One region of the Geodermatophilus sp. SYSU D00079 genome, then DNA from elsewhere that is predicted to be linked to it. Evidence: riboswitches for the same ligand, from Rfam matches in the RefSeq annotation. Region 1 holds a riboswitch; the other holds the start of a gene.
The links. A riboswitch is a leader RNA that binds a small molecule or an ion and turns the genes downstream of it on or off. The one in region 1 is predicted to bind thiamine pyrophosphate.
Positions count from the first base shown of each region.

Region 2: linked by a shared signal. The riboswitch ahead of ACI79E_RS11265 (ECF transporter S component) and the one ahead of thiM (hydroxyethylthiazole kinase) in region 1 are both predicted to bind thiamine pyrophosphate.

Region 1 is NZ_JBJGZS010000022.1:29,197-36,854, reverse strand. Features, by position in the region: gene ACI79E_RS16710 (CoA transferase) at 1-327, shown strand, start outside; gene ACI79E_RS16705 (class I SAM-dependent methyltransferase) at 615-1,220, opposite strand; gene ACI79E_RS16700 (hypothetical protein) at 1,346-1,615, shown strand; gene ACI79E_RS16695 (DNA polymerase IV) at 1,581-2,951, opposite strand; gene thiD (bifunctional hydroxymethylpyrimidine kinase/phosphomethylpyrimidine kinase) at 3,110-3,940, opposite strand; gene thiE (thiamine phosphate synthase) at 3,937-4,608, opposite strand; gene thiM (hydroxyethylthiazole kinase) at 4,605-5,402, opposite strand; TPP riboswitch at 5,395-5,488, opposite strand; TPP riboswitch at 5,540-5,649, shown strand; gene ACI79E_RS16675 (alcohol dehydrogenase catalytic domain-containing protein) at 5,642-6,655, shown strand; gene ACI79E_RS16670 (DUF4386 domain-containing protein) at 6,666-7,385, opposite strand; gene ACI79E_RS16665 (TetR/AcrR family transcriptional regulator) at 7,487-7,658, shown strand, end outside.
Region 2 is NZ_JBJGZS010000011.1:41,435-49,092, forward strand. Features, by position in the region: gene ACI79E_RS11235 (DoxX family protein) at 1-32, opposite strand, end outside; gene ACI79E_RS11240 (GNAT family N-acetyltransferase) at 222-770, opposite strand; gene ACI79E_RS11245 (VOC family protein) at 847-1,359, opposite strand; gene ACI79E_RS11250 (aminotransferase class I/II-fold pyridoxal phosphate-dependent enzyme) at 1,453-2,910, shown strand; gene ACI79E_RS11255 (Mut7-C RNAse domain-containing protein) at 2,914-3,630, shown strand; gene ACI79E_RS11260 (Nramp family divalent metal transporter) at 3,738-5,030, shown strand; TPP riboswitch at 5,196-5,299, shown strand; gene ACI79E_RS11265 (ECF transporter S component) at 5,267-5,914, shown strand; gene ACI79E_RS11270 (ABC transporter ATP-binding protein) at 5,986-7,332, shown strand; gene ACI79E_RS11275 (energy-coupling factor transporter transmembrane component T) at 7,329-7,658, shown strand, end outside.

The DNA of each region.
Region 1 (7,658 bases):
CCGGGCGTGCTGCCGGCGCAGGCGCTGGACCACGCGACCGGTCACCTGGCCGCCGCGACGGTGCTGGCCGCGCTGGCCCGGCGCGGGGAGGAGGGCGGCGGCTGGCACGGGGAGCTGTCCCTGGCCGGGACGGCGCACTGGCTGCTGTCGGCGCCCCGGGGGCCGTCCGAGCCCGCGGGCCCTCCGGTCGACCCCGGGCCGTACCTGCTCTCGCTGCCGTCGGCCGCGGGTGCGGTGACGCTGGTCGCGCCGCCGGGGTCACCGCCCTGGCCGACCGCGGCCGCGGGGCCGGCGGGTCAGCGCCCCGGCTGGCTGCCCCGGCCGTAGCCGGGCACCGCCCAGGGCTCCGACGGCGGGCACGCGCCTCGGCCGGTGCGGCGGGATCGCGTCACGGCGTCCTGGTGGCCGGTGCACAGCTGCCGTCCAGGTCCCGTGCTGACGATGGTGCGGCCGGGTCGACGGACCGCACCGTCCCGTCACCGCATCCCGGCACCCGCGGGTCACCCCGGGAGGGCGGCCCGACCGGGTGGCGTGAGGTCCGGCTCCCTGGACGGCCGGGCCTCACGCCGTCCGCCGGGGGCACCGGCCGCCGGGCGGCACCGACGCGCGACGGGTCAGGCGGGGCGGAGGACGGCGACCAGGAACTCCGACGTCGGGGTGAACGGCCGCAGGTCCCAGGTGGCCAGCAGCAGGTCCGGCGTCCACCCGCCGGTGCGGGCGTCGGCGAGGAAGTCGTCGAACGGGTAGCCCCGGCCGGCACCGAACCCGATCGCCGCCCGGCCGTCGGCAGCCACGTGGGCCCGCAGCCGGGCCAGCACCGGGACGCGGGTGGACGGCGCCAGGAACGTCATCACGTTGCCCGCGCAGACGATCGCGTCGAAGGGATCCGCCACGCCGACGGCCGGCAGGTCGAGCTCGGCCAGGTCGCCGACCAGCCACCGCGGGCCGGGGTGGTCGTCCTCGGCGGCGGCGATGAGCACCGGGTCGACGTCCACCCCGACGACGTCGTGACCGGCCGCGGCGAGCCGGCCGCCCACCCGCCCCGGACCGCAGCCGGCGTCCAGCACCCGGGAGCGGCGCGGCAGCATCGCGTCCACCAGCCGCGCCTCACCGCCGAGGTCGGCGCCCTGCGCGGCCATGGTGCGGAAGCGCTGGACGTACGCGGCGGAGTGCCCGGGGTCGTCCTGCGTCATCTGCACCCACGCGCTCTGGTCGACCATGCGGCCCATGATCGCGCCCGACCCCGACGGAACTGCCACCCGGCTCCCAGCCGACGCCCAGCCGGGCGGGCGAGGCTCGGACCGCGGGCAGCCCACGAGGGGCCGCCGGACGACGGGAGGCGGACGTGACCACGACCAGCACCGAGCGCAGGATCCGGCGGCGGATGCGCACCCGCACCCTCACCCCGCCCACGGACGACGTCCTGCCGGCCGACCGGGCCGTCGACGTGGCCGCCGCCGCGCTGGGTCAGCACCCCGGCGCCGTGGTGGACCGCGTCGAGGTCGACGCCCACGGCCTCTACGCGGTGCGGCTGCTGACCACCTGGGGCGAGGAGGTCGTCGTCCAGGTCGACTCCGACCTCACGGTGCTGGGCTGGCTGGCGGTCCCCCGCTGACCCGCCAGTCCGGTGGGTCGGCGGGCTGCAGGGCGGGGTCGTCGGCGGCCAGCGTGCGCACCGGCCCGGGCGGCGTCCCGGGGCCCTCGAAGCGCACCGTGACCCGCCCCAGCCCCCGGCCCCACACCCAGCCGGCGCCCAGGTCGTCGTGCCGGACGTCCTGCCCCGGCCACCACCGCCGCTCGGCGGGCAGCGGGGCCTCGGCTTCCTCGGGGACCTCCTCGGCGGGCAGCAGGTCCTCCTCGGCCGGCGCGTCGTCGTCGGTCGCGAACAGGTCGCCCTGCGCGTAGGGCGACAGCCCCGAGACGCCGACGCCGAGCAACCGCAACCCCCCGGCGGTGCCGGCCTCGGTGAGCAGCCGTCGGGCGATCGAGGCGATCACCCGCGGGTCGTCCGTCGGCTGCGGCAGCGTCTGCGAGCGGGTGAGCGTGGTGAAGTCGTAGCGGCGCAGCTTGAGCGTCACCGTCCGGCCGGAGAGGTCGGCGTCGCGCAGCCGGGCGGCCACCCGCGCCGCCATCGTGTCGATCTCGCGGGTGAGGACGGCGACGTCGGTGAGGTCCCGCTCGAAGGTCGACTCCTGGGACACCGACTTCGCGCCGCGCTCGGCCACCACCGGCCGGTCGTCCTCGGCGCGGGCCAGCGCGTACAGCCCGGCGCCGTGCGCCCGGCCGGTCAGGGCGACCAGGTCGGGCAGCGACCGGGCGGCGAGGTCGGCGACGGTCTTCACGCCGATCTGGTGCAGCCGCTCGGCGGTGGCCGGCCCGACGCCGCCGAGCCGGGTCACCGGCAGCGGGTGCAGCACGTCCAGCTCCGACCCCGGGGGGACGACGACCAGCCCGTCGGGCTTGTCGAGGTCGGAGGCGATCTTGGCCATGAGCTTCGACGACCCGATGCCCACCGACCCGGTCACCCCGCCGGTCGCCGCGGTGATCCGCTCCTTGAGCTCGCGGGCCAGTTCCGTCACACCGTCCACCGACAGGTCGTGGCGGGGACCGGCCGCGAGGTCGACGTAGGCCTCGTCGATCGACACCGGCTCCACCAGTGGGGAGAGCTCGCGCAGCAGCTCCATGACGACGTCGGAGGTGCGCCGGTAGGCGGCGAACCGGCCGCCGAGGAACGCCGTCCCCGACGGGCAGCGCCGCCGGGCCTCCGCGGTGGACATCGCCGAGCGCGCCCCGTAGGCCCGCGCCTCGTAGGACGCCGTCGCCACCACACCGCGGCCGCCGACCCCGCCCACGACCACCGGTCGCCCGCGCAGCGACGGCTTGTCCCGCTGCTCGACGGCGGCGAAGAAGGCGTCGAGGTCCAGGTGGAGGATGCTCGCCTCCCGCCGCACGCCCCACCTCCTCGCTGTCGCCGGCCCTGCCCCCATCGTCGCCGGTCCTCCGACCGGGTGACGTGGACGCCCCCGAGCGCGCCGCGGCGCAGTCGATCATCGGTTCCCTGCGCGAGGACGCGCCCGCTGCGGCGTGTCGGCGAGCAGCGGTCCCGTGGTCACCCGCCCGTGGGGCCCCAGATGCCGGCGAAGTGGTGCACCGGCCCCGCGCCGGAGCCGATGCCCAGCGCGGTGCCGGCGGCCAGCGCGGCCTGCAGGTAGTCCCGGGCCCGTTCCACCAGGGGCAGCCAGTCGTCGGCCCCCTGCGCGGCGGCGAGGGCGGCCAGCGCGGAGGACAGCGTGCAGCCGGTGCCGTGGGTGGCCGTCGTCGTCACCCGCGGCCGCCGGGTGGGCGTGGCGCCGGCCGCGGTGACCAGGACGTCGACGCTCTCCTCCCCGCCGAGGTGGCCGCCCTTGAGCAGCACCGCCCGCGGCCCGAGCGCCAGCAGCGCCTCCCCCTGGGCGACCAGCCCGTCGACGTCGGTCGCGGGCGCGGTGTCCAGGAGCGCCGCCGCCTCGGGCACGTTGGGGGTGACCAGGTCGGCGAGCGGCAGCAGGGTGGTGCGGACGGCGTCCACGGCGGTCTCGTCGATCAGCCGGTGGCCGCTGGTCGACACCATCACCGGGTCGCAGACCACCGGGCCGGCGGGTCGGGCGGCCAGGACGCCGGCCACCGCGGCCACCACCTCGGCCGTCCCGAGCATGCCGAGCTTGGTGGCGGCCACGGGGACGTCGTCGAGCAGCGTGTCCAGCTGCTGGGCGACGAACTCCGCGGGCACCGGGTGCACACCGGTCACACCGCGGGTGTTCTGCGCGGTGAGGGCGGTCAGCACCGCCGTCCCGTAGGCCCCGAGCGCGCTGAAGGTCTTGAGGTCGGCCTGGATGCCGGCGCCGCCGCTGGGGTCGCTGCCGGCCACGGTGAGCGCGACCGGCACGCGCGGCGCGGTCACCGGTGCGCCTCCGCGGGACGGCCGGCGGCGATCCCGGCGCGCAGGGCGCGGGCCGCCGCCCCGGGGTCGGCCGCGGCGCAGATCGCCGACACCACGCAGAGGCCGTCCACGCCGGTGCGCGCCACCCGGGTCGCCCGGCCGGCGTCGATGCCGCCGATCGCCACCGCGGTCAGGCCCCCGGCGCGGGCCGCGGCCGCCAGCGCGGCGGTGCCCTCGAGACCCAGCCCGGGAGCGGCGTCCGGTTTCGTGGGGGTGGCCCACACCGGGCTCAGGCCGACGACGTCGACGGTGCCGGCCGGCAGGGCCAGCACCGCGTCGAGCTCGGCCGCCGAGGAGACGCTCACCCCGAGCAGCCGGTCCGGCCCGAGCAGTGCGCGGGCCTCCTCCGGCGGCAGGTCGTCCTGGCCCACGTGCGCGCCGTCGGCGCCGGCGACCGCGGCGACGTCCACCGCGTCGTTGACCACGACGGCCACGTCCGGGCGGTCGGCCAGCGCCGCCTGCACCGCCCGGGTGAGCGCCAGCAGCTCCCGGCGGGTCGCGGTCTTGTCGCGCACCTGGACGGCGGTGACCCCGCCGGCCACCGCGGCGCGGACCACGTCGGCGACCGGCCGGGGAGCGCACAGCGCGGTGTCGGTCACCAGGTAGAGGGTTGGGTCGAAGGGGGTCACCGGTGTTCCCGGACGTCGGCGCCGGCCAGCGAGTCGCCGTCGAGGGCGTCCAGCGCGTCCAGCCAGGCCGGGGTGAACGTGCCCGGGCCGTCGGCGAGGTCGGCGGCGACCTCGGCGGCCAGCGCCACGTGGGCGTGCGCGGCGACGGTGCCGGCGAGGGCGTCCCCGGTGGCGGCGACGTAGGCGGCCACCAGCGCGCCCAGGGCACAGCCGGCGCCGGTCGTGCGGGTCAGCAGCTCCGACCCGCCCCCCACGCGGACCGTCCGCCGTCCGTCGGTGACCAGGTCGACCGCGCCGCTGACGGCCACCACCCCACCGGTGCGGCGGGCCAGGTCGGCCGCGGCCGGGGCCGCGGCGTCTGCGCCGGCCGTGCTGTCCACCCCGCGGCCGCCGCCGCCCGCGCCGGCCAGCGCCATCACCTCCGAGGCGTTGCCCCGGACCACCGTGGGCCGCAGCCCGACCAGCTCGGTGGCCAGCCCGGTGCGGAAGGCCAGCCCGCCGACGGCCACCGGGTCGAGGACCCACGGCGTGCCGGCGGCGCCCGCCGACCGGGCCGCCAGGCGCATCGCCTCGGCGGTGCGGGCGTTCACCGTGCCCACGTTGACCAGCACGGCGGAGGCGACGGCGGCGAAGTCGGCGGCCTCCTCCGGGGCGTCGACCATGGCCGGTGCCGCGCCGGCGGCCAGCAGGGCGTTCGCGGTGAGCGTCTGCACGACCGTGTTGGTCAGGCAGTGCACCAGGGGGGTGGTGGCGCGCAGGGCCGCCCGGGCCGCGCGCAGGTCGTCGGCATCCACGCCGTGACATCCCTTCGCCAGTACGAACTGGAGCAGGTTCGACGGGTGTGCTCTCAGCCCCCGCAGGGACACCCCGTGTCACTTCTGCCGCCGAACCTAACAGCCGGACGGCCGGCGGGGGTCGGCGCGCTAACCTGCGCCCGTACCGCGGGAGCCCGCCCGAGTGGGCTGAGAGGGCGGCTGGGGCCGCCGACCGTTCGAACCTGTCCGGGTCATGCCGGCGTAGGGATGGAGTCCACATGCGTGCCGTGCGGTTCCACGGGGCCGGGGAGCCCCTCGTGCTGGAGGACGTCGACCGGCCGGTCCCGGGGCCGGCCGAGGTGCTGCTGGACGTCGCCGCCGCCGGCGTGTGCGGGACGGAGCTGCACTTCCTCGACGGGCTGCTCACGCCCGCGCGGACGCCGATCACCCTCGGCCATGAGGTCGCCGGCGTGGTCGTCGAGGTCGGGGACGATGTCAGCGGGATCGCCGTGGGCGACCGGGTGGCGGTGCACTACCAGCACGCCTGCGGCCGGTGCCGGTGGTGTCGTGCCGGCGAGGACCACCTGTGCGACGAGCCGCTCGGGTTCCTCGCCTTCGCCACGGACGGCGGTTTCGCCGAACAGCTGGTCGTCCCGGCCTCGGCCACGGTGCCGGTGCCGGACGGCGTCGACCTCCCCACCGCTGCCACGCTGTGCTGCAGCGGGACGACGGCGCTGCACGCGGTCGACGTCTCCGGCGTCACCCCGGGCCAGGACGCCGTCGTCTACGGCGTGGGTGGGGTGGGCCTGACCCTGGTACAGGTGCTGCGGGAGGCCGGCGTCCGGGTGATCGCCGTCGCCCGCTCCGCGCAGCGGCTGGCGCTGGCCACGGAGCTGGGCGCGGAGGTGACCGTGGACGCGTCGCGACAGGACGTGGCAGCGGCCGTGCGGAGGGCGACCGGCGGGCGCGGCGCCGACGTCGTCTTCGAGCTGGTGGGCACCCGCGAGACCGGCGCGGCCGCGCTGGCCGCGCTCGGCAAGCGGGGGACGCTGGTCTACGTCGGCTACAGCTTCGACCGGGTCGAGATCACGCCCCTGGCGATGGTGGTCCCGGAGCAGCGGATCGTCACCTCGGTGGGCAACCGTCGCGCCGAGCTCGTCGACGCCCTCGACCTCGCCGCGCGTGGCCGCCTGGTGGCCACGGTCACCACGCACCCGCTCGCGGAGGCCGCCCGGGTGCTCGGGGACCTCCGCGCCGGCCGGGTCGTGGGCCGTGCGGTGCTCGTGCCCTGACCTGGGCGGTTCAGGCGGGGACGGTCACCGCGGGGCGCGCGACCGGGACGGCCGGGCGGGGTGCGGGCCGGAACCCCCGGGTGATCAGGACGACGGCGAGGCTCATCTCCCAGGCGGTCACGGGCAGCGCGGCGGCCATGCCCCACACGGAGACCTGGTCGTAGAGGCCGAACAGGATCGCGGTCGACGACGCGAACACGACCGGGCCGCCCACCAGGCCGAGGACGGCGATCCAGCGCGGCACGAGCCGGGACCGGTACACCAGGACGGCGAGCAGCAGGCTGTTGACGCCGATGACGAGGCCCGGGCCCAGCAGGAACGTCCAGTCGTGCAGGGCCACGAGTGACTCCGCGACGGCGGCCAGCGTCCCGTCGTCCGTGCCCCCGCCGTCCGCGGCGTTCCGGCGCAGCGTGACGATCGACAGGACGCTGACGATGCCGACGACGATGACCGCGGCCTCCAGCAGGCGGCCGCAGACGTAGCCCAGCGCGATGCCCTCCCCGTGCTCCCGGACGACGGGGTACAGGGTCACCGCCGTGCCGATGCACGAGGCGGCGAGCACGACCTCCAGGAAGCCGCCCCACAGCACGCGGGTGTCGGCGCCGGCGCCGAGCACGTAGTCCGGGTCGCCCAGCGCCGGCTGGTAGAGCGCCAACGCGATGACCGCCGCCACCGCCGCGACGACGAAGAAGACCCCCGCGATGACCGCTGTCCTCCGGTGCGAGTGCATGACCAGCTCCCTCCCTCTGCAGGTGTACGGCGTACACCCATGGCGCCGACGGTAGGTGTACGACGTACACTCGTCAAGGGTCCGTCGATCGGAGGGGTGGGATGGCCCAGCAGGTGGACGGCGCGCGGCGTGTCCCGCTCAGCCGGGAACGGGTGCTGCGCGCCGCCGTGCGGCTCGCCGACGAGGCGGGCATCGACGCGGTCAGCATGCGGCGGCTCGCCCAGGAGCTGGGGGTCGTGCCGATGGCCCTGTACAAGCACGTCGCGAACAAGG
Region 2 (7,658 bases), on a different contig from region 1:
GGTGCCTGCGCGGTGCGGGCGGTGGTGGTCATGGTCGTACTCCTCCGCGGAGGGCGGGTGGCGGGGAGGGACGGGCCGGGTCCCGACGGTCGACCGGTGCTGTCCCGGGTCGGCCGGAGTGCGCTCACCAGTACGACCCCGCCGCGGCCCCGGACTCATCGGCAGCGGGCGCGCCGACGTCGCGTCGACCGTCCGCGGCGGGTCGGTGCGGGACCGGACGGTCAGCCCAGGTCGGGGGCCGGGTCGTCGGAGAGCCGCCCCCACAGCAGCTCGTCGTACTTGACGCCGTCGCCGTAGCGGTAGGAGCGGCGCAGCCGGCCCTCGACCGTGAACCCGGCCTTCTCCGCGACCCGCCCCGAGGCCGGGTTGGCCACGGCGTGGCACAGCTCCACCCGGTCGACGCCCAGGTCGGCGAACGCCCAGCGGCAGGCGGCGTCCACCGCCCGCGGGGCCACCCCGCGACCGCGGGCGGCGGGCACCGTCCAGTACCCGACCGAGGCGCCGGCCTGCGCCCGGTCGATCGAGTGCAGCGACACCGACCCGAGCAGGGTGCCGGCGCCGGCGTCGACCACGGCCCACGCGGCGTGGTCACCGGCGGACCAGTCGGCCCGCCGGAGCAGGAACGCCACGGCGTCCTCGCGGGTGGTGGCGGGGACGGCGTTCCACCGGCGCAGCAGCGCGTCCTGCATCGCGGCCAGGACGTCGTCGGCGTCGTCGGCACGCCAGGACCGCAGGCGCAGCGCGCCGGCGCTCAGCTCGACCGGTTCCACGGGGGGAGATCCTGACACCCGGCCCCCTGCGGGATCCCGCCGCGGGCGTGCGGGCGGTGGGGGCAGGGACCTCCCGTCAGGCGGGGACCGAGACCCCGACGCCGCCGCGCGTGTGGGCGCCGTAGCGGGCGATCTCGCGGTCGAGGTCCAGCGGCGAGGTCGTCGCCGCCCCCTCCATCAGCTCGGGGGTGATGGCCTCGGCCGGCAGCAGCCAGGAGACCTCGAACTCCAGCCCGTCGGGGTCGTGCGCGTAGAGCGCCTTGGTGGTCACGTGGTCGGACATGCCGACCAGCGCGCCGGCCTGCAGCAGCGCGTCGCGGATGCGGGCCAGCTCGGCGAGGGTGTCGACCTCCCAGGCCAGGTGGTAGAGCCCGACGGTGCGCCGGCCGGCCTCGGAGGCCCCGGCGCCCGCGCCGATCTGGAACAGCCCGAGGTCGTGGTCGTTCGACGACCCCTCCGCCTGCAGGAAGACCGCCGCACCGGGGATCTCCATCTTCGCCCGGAAACCGAGCACGTCCCGGTAGAAGGCGTGGCTGCGGGCGACGTCGCGGACGTAGAGGACGGCGTGGTTGAGGCGCTGGACCGGCATGACGGTGCTCCCTTGGACGACTGCGCGTCAGTCTGCCCCTGTTTGGTTGATTGTTCAAGTATCTGTCCGGCCCGTCCGGGTAGGGGTGGGCCCATGGACCACTCACGCGTGCCCGTCCTCGAGGCCCTCCAGGAGTTCCGCCGCCGAGGCGACGTCGTCTTCGGCCCGCCCGGTCACAAGCAGGGCCGCGGCGCGGACCCGCGGGTGGTCGAGGTCGTCGGCGAGGGCGTGTTCGCCTCCGACGTCCTCTCGCTCAACGGTCTGGACGACCGCCGGGAGTCCCAGGGCGTCACCAGCCAGGCCGAGGACCTCATGGCCGACGCCGTCGACGCCGACAGGGCCTTCTTCTCCACCTGCGGCAGCTCGCTGTCGGTGAAGAGCGCCATGATCTCCGTCGCCGGTCCCGGTGAGGAGCTGCTGGTCAGCCGCAACGCGCACAAGTCCGTGGTCGCGGGCCTGATCATCAGCGGCATCCGCCCGGTCTGGGTGCACCCGCACCTCGACGCCGACCGGCACCTGGCCCACCCGCCGGAGCCCGAGGACGTCCGCCGCGCCCTGGCGGCCCACCCCGGCGCGAAGGGCATGCTGCTGATCACCCCGACCGACTGGGGCACCTGCGCCGACATCGCCGGCGTCGCGGAGGCCTGCCACGAGCGGGACCTCCCGCTGATCGTCGACGAGGCGTGGGGCGCGCACCTCCCGTTCCACCCCGACCTGCCGGCCTGGGGCATGGACGCCGGCGCCGACGTCGTCGTCACCAGCGTGCACAAGATGGGTGCGGCGATCGAGCAGAGCTCGGTGTTCCACCTCAAGGGCTCGCGCGTGGACCCGGAGGTGCTCGAGCAGCGGGAGGACCTGCTGGGCACCACGAGCTCCTCGTCGCTGGTCTACCTCACCCTCGACGGGTGGCGGCGGCACATGGTCGAGCAGGGCGAGCAGCTGCTGGGGACGGCGATCGAGCGGGCCGGGCGGATCCGGGCGGAGCTGGCCGCGCTGCCCGGCCTGGCGGTCATGGGCCGGGAGGTGATCGGCACCGGCGGCGCCTTCGACGTCGACCCGCTGGCGATCACCGTCGACGTCCGGGGTCTGGGCATCACCGGCTTCCAGGCCGGTGACTGGCTGCGCGCCGCCTGCCACGTGGACGTCGGGTCGGCGGACACCCTGCGGATCAACGTCCGCATCACCCACGCCGACGACGACGAGACGGAGAAGGCGCTGCTGGACGCGATGCGGGCCCTGGTGGAGGGTGCCGCGTCGATGGAGCGCCCGCCGCGGGTGGACCTCCCCTCGCCGCAGGGCCTCGAGCTGGAGCAGGTCATGACGCCCCGGGAGGCGTTCTTCGCCCGCGTGGAACAGGTGCCCGCGGCCCAGGCGGTCGGGCGGGTGGCCGCCGAGCTGGTCAGCCCCTACCCGCCGGGCGTGCCGGTGCTGGCGCCCGGCGAGCGGATCACCCAGGAGGCCGTCGACTACCTGACCAGCGGCGTGCAGGCGGGGATGCTGGTCCCGGACGCCGCGGACCCGTCGATGGAGACCCTCCGCGTCGTCGCGTGAGTCGTGGCCGTCGTCGTCCGGGTGCCGCCGGAGCTGGCCTTCCTCCTCCGCCCGCGGGACCGCCCGTCCCGCGAGCGGCGGCTGGCCTTCGACCCCGACGCCACGCTCGGGCACGTGCTGCGGGCCGCCGGCGTCCCGCCGACGGAGGTGGGCGGGGTGCGGCTGGACGGCGTCCCCGCCGGCCCGGAGGCCCGCGTGCACCGGGACGGCGTGGTCGACGTCGTCCCCCTGCCCCGGCCCCAGCCCGCACCGCCGGGCGGCTTCCTCCTCGACGTCGGGCTGGGGGCGCTGGCCCGGCGGCTGCGGCTGCTCGGGGTCGACGCGGCCTGGTCCAACGACGCCGACGACCCGGAGCTGGTCGAGCGCGCGAACGCCGAGGAGCGCGCCCTGCTCACCCAGGACCGCGGGCTGCTCATGCGCCAGGCCCTGGTCCGGGGCGCGCTGGTGCGCGGCAGCCGGCCCGACGACCAGCTGGCCGACGTCCTCGACCGGTTCGCCCCCCTGCTGGCCCCGCTGACCCGCTGCACCGCCTGCGGCGCGCCGCTGGCGCCGGTGGCCAAGGCGGCGGTCGCCGACCGCCTGCCGCCGGGCACCCGCCGCAGCTACGACGCGTTCTCCCGCTGCCCGGCGTGCGACCGGGTCTACTGGCACGGCGCGCACGCCCGCCGGATCGGGGCGCTCGTCGCCGCGGCGGAGCGGCGGGACCACGGCACCGCGTAGGACAGCCTCACCTCGGCCCCCGGGGGCCACACGTTGGCCCCGGCGTGTCAGCGGGCGCGGGCACAGCGAGGAGTGCCCATCCACCGTCGCACCGCTGCGAGGCCGCCGTGTACCTGTCGAAGACCGAGGCCGCAGTCCTCCCGACCACCCTGGTCGGCTCGCCCGAACGGAGGCCGGCACCGGGCAGCCGCCGCCGGATCTGGCCCCTGCTGGGGCCGGCGTTCGTGGCCGCGGTGGCCTACGTGGACCCGGGCAACTTCGCGACCAACTTCTCCGGCGGCGCCTCCTTCGGCTACACGCTGCTGTGGGTCATCGTCGCGGCGAACCTCATGGCGATGCTCATCCAGTCGCTGACCGCCAAGCTCGGGCTGGCGACCGGGCGCGACCTGGCCACCCTGTGCCGGGAGAACCTGCCCCGCCCGGTCACCAAGGGGCTGTGGGTGCAGGCCGAGGCGGTGGCCATCGCCACCGACCTGGCCGAGATCGTCGGCGGCGCGGTGGCGCTGAACCTGCTGTTCGGGGTGCCGCTGCCGATCGGCGGGGTCATCACCGCCGTGGTCGCGTTCGTGCTGCTGGCCGCGCAGTCCCGCGGGCACCGGCCCTTCGAGCGGGTCATCGCCGGGCTGCTGCTGGTCATCGGCCTGGGCTTCGGTTACACGCTGGTCAGCTCCGGCGTCGACGCCGGCGGGGTCGCCTCGGGCATGGTGCCGTCGTTCTCCGGGTCGGAGAGCCTGCTGCTGGCCACCGGCATCCTGGGCGCCACGGTCATGCCGCACGTCATCTACGTGCACTCCGCGCTCACCCCGGGCCGCTACGGCGACGTCGTCACCGCCGGGCGCACCGAGAGCGGCCGGCGCCGGCTGCTCAAGGCCCAGCGGATCGACGTCCTGGTGGCCATGGGCCTGGCCGGGCTGGTCAACGCCGCGATGCTGGTCATCGCCGCGCAGCTGTTCACCGCCGACGACGGCATCGAGTCGCTGGAGAGCGTGCACGCCGGGCTCGGCGACCAGCTGGGCACCGGGGCGGCGCTGGCCTTCGCCGTCGCGCTGCTGGCGTCGGGGTTCGCCTCCTCCTCGGTCGGCACCCACGCCGGGCAGGTGGTCATGGCGGGGTTCCTGCGCCGCCACATCCCGGTGCTGGCCCGCCGGCTGATCACCCTGGCCCCGGCGCTGGCGGTGCTCGTGCTGGGCGGGGACCCGACGACCGCGCTGGTCTGGTCGCAGGTCGTGCTCTCCTTCGGCATCCCCTTCGCCCTCGTCCCGCTGCTGTGGCTGACCTCCCGCCGCTCGGTCATGGGCAACTGGGTGAACCGGCCGGTCACCACGATCGCCGGCGCGGTCGTGGCCGCGCTGATCATCGGCCTCAACGGGCACCTGCTCCTGGGCTTCGTCCTCGGCTGAGGCGGCCCCTCCCCCTCTGGCGAGATCCCGCGATCTCGCACGTCCCGGAGCCCCGGGGCGTGCGAGATCGCGGGATCTCGCCGTCGTGGGGGCCGCGCCGGAGCCGGCGGGGGAGCGGCCGGACGGCGGCACCGGCGCAGCGGTCTAGGCTGGGCGGCACAACCGAACACACAGCAGGGGAGCGCCTCGGCGCTGAGAGTGCGGGATCCCGCAGACCCTCGAACCTGATCCGGGTCATGCCGGCGCAGGGAGTCTGGAGGAAGAACATGGCCGAGCAGGCCGTCCGTCCGTCGTCGGCTGCGCCCACCCGGGGCCGCCCCGGCCGCTGGCGCACCGTCGACATCGTCGTCACCGCCGTCCTCGGCGTCGCCTTCGGCGTCGTCTTCTGGGCCTGGGGCCTGCTGTGGGCCGGCACCGGGACGGCGTTCGCCGCCTTCCCGCCCGGGCAGGCCTTCATGTACGGCGTCTGGCTGGTGCCGGCGGTGCTCGCGCCGCTGGTGGTCCGCAAGCCCGGCGCCGGTCTGTTCGCCGAGCTGGTCGCGGCGGTGGTCTCCGCGCTGCTCGGCTCCGCCTGGGGGACGACGACGATCGTCTACGGCATCCTGCAGGGCCTGGCCGGTGAGGCCGGGTTCGCCGCGTTCCGGTACCGCTGGTTCGGCTGGGTGCCCGCGCTGCTGTCGGCGGTGCTGGCCGGGGCGATGGCCGCCGTCCTCGACCTCTTCTACTACTACCCCGACTGGACCGCGGGCTGGAAGACGACCTACGTCGGCCTCGTCGTGGCCGGCACCGCGGTCGTCGCCGGCGTGGGCAGCGTGCTGCTGACCCGGGCGCTGGCGGCCAGCGGCGCGCTGTCGTCGTTCGCCTCCGGCCGCACCCGGCACTGAACGGCACCGGCCCGGCCGCCGTCGCGCTGGCCGGGTGGGGGTTCCGGCACGCCACCCGCCGCGCGTGGGCCGTGCGCGACGTCGACCTGCGGATCGAGCCGGGTGAGCGAGTGCTGCTCACCGGCGCCTCGGGGTCGGGCAAGTCCACGCTGCTGCGCGCCCTGGGCGGGCTGCTGGACCCCGAGAGCGGCGACGCCGTCGGCGTGCTCACCGTCGACGGCGTCCCGCCGGACCGGAGGCGGCAGCGGGTCGGCATGGTCTTCCAGGACCCCGACGCGCAGCTGGTCATGACCCGCGCCGGGGACGACGTCGCCTTCGGGCTGGAGAACGCCGGCGCGCCGCCCGCGGTGATCTGGCCGGCCGTCGACGCGGCGCTGGACGCGGTCGGCTTCGACCTCGGCCGCGACCGGCCGACCGGGGCGCTGTCCGGCGGGCAGAAGCAGCGGCTGGTGCTGGCCGGTGCCCTCGCCCCGCGGCCGGGGCTGCTGCTGCTGGACGAGCCGACCGCCCAGCTGGACCCCGCCGGCGCCGAACTGGTCCGCGGCGCGGTCACCCGGGCCGTCGCCGGCCGCGGCGCCACGCTGGTCGTCGTCGACCACGACATCGAGGGCTGGCTGCCGCTGGTCGACCGGGTCGTGGAGCTGCTCCCGAGCGGTGGCGCCGTCGAGCACGGGGCCGGGTGGACGCCGGCGCCGCTGCGCTTCCCCGACCGCTGCCCGCACCCGCCCGGCGAGCCGCTGCTCACCGCCGCCGCCGCCGGGTACACCCACCGCGGGTCCGCCGTCCCCGCGCTGCCGCCGACCGACGCCGTCCTCCGCGCCGGCCGGACGCTGGCGGTGACCGGCCCCAACGGCACCGGCAAGTCCACGCTGGCGCTGCTGCTGGCCGGGTTGCGCGCGCCCACCACCGGGCAGGTCACCGCCGCGCCGGCGCTCACCGCGGGCCTGCGCCGTCCCGGCCGGCCGCCGTCGCGCTGGCCGGCGGCGGAGCTGGTGGAACGGATCGGGACGGTGTTCCAGCACCCGGAGCACCAGTTCCTCACCGGCCGGGTCCGCGACGAGCTGTCGCTGGGGCCGCTGCGGTCCGGGGCCGGCGCCGCGCAGGCCCACGCCACCGCCGAGGAGTTGCTCGAGCGGCTCGGCCTGGCCCCGCTGGCCGAGGCCAACCCGTTCACCCTCTCCGGCGGCCAGCAGCGGCGGCTGTCGGTCGCCACGGCGCTGGCCACCCGCCCGCGGGTGCTGGTCCTCGACGAGCCGACCTTCGGGCAGGACCGCGACACCTGGGCCGGGCTGGTCGCGCTGCTCGCCGAGCAGCAGGACGGCGAGCGGGCGCTGTGCCTGGTCACCCACGACGCCGCGGTCGTCGCCGCGCTGGCCGACGACGTCCTCCCCCTCGGCGCACCGGTGGCCGTGCCGTGACCGCCCCGCTCGCGCTCGGCCCGGCCCGTCCCGTCCCGCTGTCGGCGGTCAACCCGGTGGCCCAGCTCTCCGCCATCGCCCTGGTGACGGCGGTGCTGCTGGTCAGCGGCGACCTGGTGACCCCGGCGGTCCTGCTCGCCGCGGAGCTCGCGCTGCTGCCCGCCGCCGGGCTCACCCGTCCCCGCGAGGTGCTGCGGCGCACCTGGCCGCTGCTGCTGAGCGCGGCCGGCGTGGCGTGGGTCAACGTCGCCTTTGGGGCGCTGGACGGCGCGGCCGCGTGGCTCAGCGGCGCCACCTGGGGGCTGCGGGTGGTGGCGCTGGCGCTG